Regions from separate parts of the Loigolactobacillus backii genome, predicted to be linked through region 1. Evidence: predicted binding sites of a transcription regulator. Region 1 holds the regulator's gene; the other holds the start of a gene.
What was found. The regulator HrcA, encoded in region 1, represses chaperone genes, less so after heat shock. The targets are predictions, from matches to a motif close to TTAGCACTCNNNNNNNNNGAGTGCTAA.

Region 1 (3,183 bases):
TTCGTCCTTATCACCTTTATCAAGCCCGTAAGCTAATGCGGAAGCAGTTGGTTCATTGATAATTCGCTTAACATCAAGACCGGCAATCTTACCAGCATCCTTAGTTGCTTGGCGTTGACTATCATTAAAGTAAGCAGGTACTGTAATAACGGCATCCTTAACTTCTTCACCTAAGTAATCTTCAGAGAATTTCTTGATGTATTGTAAAATCATCGCTGAAATTTCTTGAGGTGTGTAAGACTTACCATCAACTTCAACTTTATAACCTGCTTCACCCATGTGCCGCTTGATTGAAGCAACTGTGTTTGGATTAGTTACCGCCTGGCGCTTTGCAACCTCACCAACTTGTGTTTCACCATTTTTGAAAGAGACAACAGATGGTGTTGTCCGATTACCTTCTGGATTTGTAATAATCTTTGGTTCTTTACCTTCGAGAACAGCAACTGCAGAGTTAGTTGTCCCAAGGTCAATCCCAATAACTTTTGCCATAACTCATAACCTCTTTTATTATTTAATATTTATTTTTATTGTGCAACTACTACCATAGCAGGTCGCAAAACGCGATCTTTTAAATAGTAGCCCTTTTGTAAAACCTTAACAATCGTCTCAGGTTTTTGATCACTCTCCACGGGCACAGTTTGAACTGCTTGGTGAATAGTCGGATCAAAAGTTCTATTTTCAGTTTCAATTTCGGTAACGTTGTGCTCTTTTAAGGCACTCTCTAGGTGGTCATAGACCATTTGAATACCCTTTTTTAACTGCCGTCCGATTGGATCCGAAACATCAATTGCCAAAGCACGTTCTAAATTATCAACAACAGGTAAAACGGATTTAGCCAAATCTTGGCCATCATATTTTGCTAGTTGCTCCCGTTCTTTTTTAAAACGATTATTCATATTCTGGATTTCTGCTTCGGCACGAAGATATTTATCTTCATTACTAGCAACCAAGGCCTGTAATTTTTTAATTTCAGCTTGATCCAATTCATGTTGCTTGGTTACGTTCGCATCATCACTAACCGTTTCTTTTTTAACGGTAGCTTCTTTTTTATCACCTTTAACTACCTTTTCAGTAGTTGCCGCTGTAGTTTCTTGATCTAAATTTTTTTCAGATGGAAATTCTGGTTGTTTCGTAGATGGTGTCTTTTTATTAGCCAAATCATTCACCTCCAGTGACTATTCATCCCCAAAGTGAGCATAATAATCAGTAATTTTTTTTGCTAGTTCCTCACGAAAAACGTCTAATAACCCAATCATTCGTGAATATGGCATACTAGTCGGTCCTAAAAGTGCAATCATACCCCGTCCATGTTCACTAACATTATAAGTTGCGGTAATTAAACTAAAATTTTTCAGTAAGTCATTCGTCATTTCATCGCCTAAACGTACTTCAATTGGCTGATCCGCCGGTTCCCCTAGTAGCTTAGCCAAATCATCGTTTTTATCAATCATGGCGTAAAGTGATTTTAATTGGTTAACGTCCTTAATGGTGCTAGTATTAATTAGATTCATCTTACCACCAACGTAAAAGCGTTCTTGAGCCGCCTTCTTCAAAACACCACCAAATATATCTAAGAAACCAGATGGTGTAATCATGTAGTGCGTTAAAAGCTGCGGAATACTTGTATGCAGCTTTTTGATCACTTTCGTTAGTGGTAGGCCGACCAACTCATCGTTTATAATTCGAATGACCTTTTCTAAACTATCACTATCGATTCCATTAGGGATCGAAAAGATTTGGTTTTCAACCGCACCGCTATCAGTCACTAAAATTGCCATCACCTGGTTATTGTCCAGTGGTACTAAACGAAAACCAGTTAAACGTGCTTCCTTTAATTCTGGGCCTAAAGAAATTGCGGTATAACTAGTCAAACTTGATAGAATTTTAGCGGACTGCGCAACAATTTGATCAATCTCATGATAGCTTTGGTCAAAGGATGTTTCAATAACTGCCATATCATTTGCGTCTACACTGCTAGGCTCGACTAAATGATCAAGGTAATAACGATACCCTTTCATCGATGGAATGCGCCCGGAAGATAAGTGTGTTTTTTCAATTAACCCCATATCCTCTAAATGAACCATTTCATTTCTGACAGTGGCAGAACTGACGTGCATTGGCAACTGTTCAAGAAGCTTTTTCGAACCGACAGGCTGGCCATATTCAGTATACAAACGAACAATCTCTTTCAAGATAAGTAACTGTCGCTTGGTCAGCATTCTAACCACCTCTTCTTTAGCACTTAGCATCTATGAGTGCTAACACAATTATTAATATAACAACTTCCATGAATTAAGTCAAGGCAGGACAACCTTTTTCTTACAAAAATATTATTTTACAAAACAAACGAGTAGTTTAACCCCAGGAGTGTTTGGAAAATAGCTTTATTAGGTATTTCTTGACTAATTTAGTATAAATGTGTTGAAAAAAGTAATTCAGGTCGTGAATTATTGTAAGCAGTAAATAACTGACCGACTTCAAAAATAATTTAATTCAAGTTATGATTGCCTCATCAAATAATTGGTGAGGTGATTTTTATTGGATAAACCGGATATTGTTCAAATTAAAATGGATCATTCTGGTTCTCAATCGCGATCTACTATGGCAACAAAAGCCCTGCAAATTAGAGTTGATGCTAATAAATCGGTCGTAGTTTACAATCGAATTAACAACTATATTTTAGAGGCAGTTTTAAAGGCGGTGTTCGCTGGTGATAATTGATCAACGACAGATTCAACAGGTCTTTTTAGTTTGTGGAAAAACCGATTTACGTCGGGGAATCGATGGTTTAGCTGGTGTTATCCAAGATCAATTTGATTTAGATCCATACAATCGCGCCTTATATTTATTCTGTGGAACCAGAAAAGACCGTTTTAAGGCCTTATTTTGGGACGGTGATGGTTTTTTATTACTTTATAAGCGGATCGAAAACGGTCGACTTCAATGGCCGACTGATCAGAATGCACTCCGTAAATTAAATTCTAAACAGTTGACACGATTACTCAGTGGTTGGTCATTAGACGCGACAATTCATCAAACATGTCCGCCTGGACATGAAAGAAGAAAAAATAACTATCCAAATTAGTGTAAGACATGGTAAACTCAATTCAACAAATACGGATTGAGTGGATAAAGCTAATGACACCCGAAGAAGAAATTATAGCGCTACGTAAGCAAGTCGCG
Region 2 (3,183 bases), 240 kb from region 1:
TTCGATATTAATGAAGAGATTGCTAACACAATTCAAAGTGGTGTGCCAGTTTATCCAATGGTAGATATGAAGGAACAATTGCAGATTCAGCAAATCGATGTCGCAATCTTAACCGTGCCAATTAATCACGCGCAGGATGTTGCTGATGAGTTGGTTGCGGCTGGCGTAAAGGGAATCATGAACTTTACGCCAATTCGGCTTTCCGTTCCGGCAACTGTTCGGATCCAAAATGTTGATTTGGCCAACGAGTTACAAACGTTGATCTACTTTTTAGATCATTACGGTAATGAAGGTGGCACTAGCGACACTGCTAAATAAAATAGTTCAAAAAAACAACCAAGATTAGGACTTGGTTGTTTTTTTGCGCAAAATTTAATGAGGCTGGGACAAAAAGTCTTAGCCTCTTACTGTTTCCGAATATTGCTCTAGAACGTGCGCCAAAAGTCTGGATTTACGTGCCTAACTACAGCTAATCCAATAACCATAGTACTGTTATTGGATTAGCTTACGTTACGCAGTAAACCCAAAACCGACTTTTGTCACACTCCCATTAATTTAATTAAAGTAGCCTTAATCTGCGGATATTAACGATAGAGTAACATTAAGATTACAATGCCATTCATCACCATGTGGCTAATCATTGAAGTCGCAATCTTGCCCGTTCGCTGATAGAGGTAACAAAAGACTAGGCCAATGGCTGTGTAAGTTAGTAAATGGTTATCATTGTGAGCGATGGCAAAAAAGACACTGGAGATTAGAGCGGCGCCAAATTTACCAGTGAAGGGAGTAAGGTAGCCAAAAATGGTCCGCCGAAAAACTAGTTCTTCCATAATTGGTGCGGCAACGACGGCCATGATTAGGTAGTAAGGGTAGCTTCGAATAACGGTCAAGATAGCGCTGGTGTTGGCCGAGCTAGTCGTGGTGTGAAAGATAAGCTGATCTAAGTAGCTGGCGGCAAGTTGACCAATCAGAGCCAGAAAAGCACCAAGAATACCCCAGAGAATAATCTGGCTAGTTTTTGTTTGCGCTCCCTTTTCCATTTGCGTTGGTGCAAAAAATTTCTGGTAGATGATGATTAGAATAGCCGCACCCACCACGTAATCAATTGTTTGAAAAAGGTATAAAGCCGTTTTTAAACGAATAATTGAATTAACTAAAGCAGGTAATAAGAAAATAATCAAATAAACGCTAAGGGTACTGACAGCATTTTTTCGTGCGAGCATATAATCCTCCTTTAGAGCGTTGATTTTTGTACGTTAAAATATCTCTTTCTAGCTTAGCGGTTTTAATTAAATTTTTAAAGCTTTTTTGTGCTTAAGACTTGCATTCAAACTAGAACATGTTATTATAAATATTGTGATTAGCACTTAACTGCTAGGAGTGCTAAAGCTCATCAAATGATAAATGGAGGGATTAAACGTGTTAAAACCATTAGGCGATCGCGTCATTGTTTCAGTAGAAGATGAAGAAGAAAAAACAGTTGGTGGTATTGTGTTAGCTTCTAACGCAAAAGAAAAACCAACAACGGGTAAAGTAGTAGCAGCAGGCCCAGGTGCCACAAATCATCATGGTGACGTTGTTCCCTTGACAGTCAAGGTTGACGATAACGTTATGTTTGATAAGTATTCCGGTACCAATGTTTCTTACGACGGCGCCGACTATTTAGTTTTACATGAAAAGGATTTATTAGCAATTGTTGAATAACTTTGCTTAGCGTATTAGTAACTTAGTTAATACGGTTCCTTTAGAATTAAACACAAATATTAAAATTTGTAACTTCCAAAAAACTGCAAAAAATATAGTAGTGAACATAACAAAAACAGATTGTAAGTTCACACTAAATTCATTTATGAGGTGAAAATTAAAATGGCTAAAGAATTAAAATTCTCAGAAGACGCTCGTTCAGCAATGCTTCGTGGCGTTGATAAGTTAGCAGATACCGTTAAAACAACTCTTGGACCAAAAGGCCGGAACGTTGTTTTGGAAAAATCATATGGTTCACCTACAATCACTAACGATGGGGTTACGATTGCAAAGGACATCGAATTAGAAGATCATTTTGAAAATATGGGTGCTAAGTTAGTTTCCGAAGTTGCTTCAAAGACTAACGATAACGCTGGTGATGGTACAACCACCGCAACCGTTTTGACGCAATCAATCGTTCGTGAAGGTATGAAGAACGTCACTGCCGGTGCTAACCCAGTTGGCATTCGTGATGGGATTGAAAAAGCAACCACCGCTGCCGTTAAGGAATTACACAAGATTTCCCATAAAGTTGACGGTAAAAATGATATTGCACAGATTGCTTCTGTTTCTTCATCAAGTAAAACCGTTGGTAAATTAATCGCTGACGCTATGGAAAAAGTCGGTAATGATGGTGTTATCACAATTGAAGAATCAAAAGGGATCGATACTTCCTTAGACGTTGTTGAAGGAATGCAGTTTGACCGTGGCTACTTATCACAGTACATGGTTACCGACAACGATAAAATGGAAGCTGACCTTGATAATCCATACATCTTAGTCACTGATAAGAAAGTTTCTAACATTCAAGAAATCTTACCATTATTACAAAAGATTGTTGAACAAGGCAAGGCTTTATTGATTATTGCTGACGACGTTGATGGCGAAGCATTACCAACACTTGTTTTGAACAAGATTCGTGGTACGTTCAATGTTGTAGCCGTTAAGGCACCTGGTTTTGGTGATCGGCGTAAGGCTCAACTTGAAGATATTGCTACTTTAACTGGTGCTACTTTAATCACATCAGATCTTGGACTTGAATTGAAAGATACAACCATCGATCAATTAGGCCAAGCTGGTAAGGTTACGGTTACTAAAGACAATACAACACTTGTTGAGGGTGCTGGCGACAAAGATGCCTTAGCACAACGTGTTGCTGAAATTAAAACACAGATTGCTGACACAACCTCAGATTTTGATCGTGAAAAATTACAAGAACGCTTAGCTAAATTAGCTGGCGGTGTTGCAGTTGTTCGGGTTGGTGCCGCAACTGAAACTGAATTAAAAGAACAAAAATATCGGATTGAAGATGCTTTAAACGCCACACGTGCCGCCGTTGAAGAAGGCTACGTTGCCGGTGGTGGTACTGCTTTGGTTAACGTTATTAAGGCCGTATCTAGCTTAAAAGCCGAAGGTGATGTTCAAACTGGTATTAATATT

Region 2: groES (co-chaperone GroES) is a predicted target of HrcA. The motif match lies at 1,361-1,387, and genes of this name have one in related genera.

Annotation. Positions count from the first base shown of each region.
Region 1 is NZ_CP014873.1:1,884,904-1,888,086, reverse strand. It holds gene dnaK (molecular chaperone DnaK) at 1-489, opposite strand, end outside; gene grpE (nucleotide exchange factor GrpE) at 525-1,157, opposite strand; gene hrcA (heat-inducible transcriptional repressor HrcA) at 1,176-2,219, opposite strand; gene AYR53_RS08535 (hypothetical protein) at 2,539-2,721, shown strand; gene tnpB (IS66 family insertion sequence element accessory protein TnpB) at 2,711-3,085, shown strand; gene tnpC (IS66 family transposase) at 3,139-3,183, shown strand, end outside.
Region 2 is NZ_CP014873.1:1,644,477-1,647,659, forward strand. It holds gene AYR53_RS07290 (redox-sensing transcriptional repressor Rex) at 1-318, shown strand, start outside; gene AYR53_RS07295 (CPBP family intramembrane glutamic endopeptidase) at 585-1,223, opposite strand; gene groES (co-chaperone GroES) at 1,420-1,704, shown strand; gene groL (chaperonin GroEL) at 1,867-3,183, shown strand, end outside.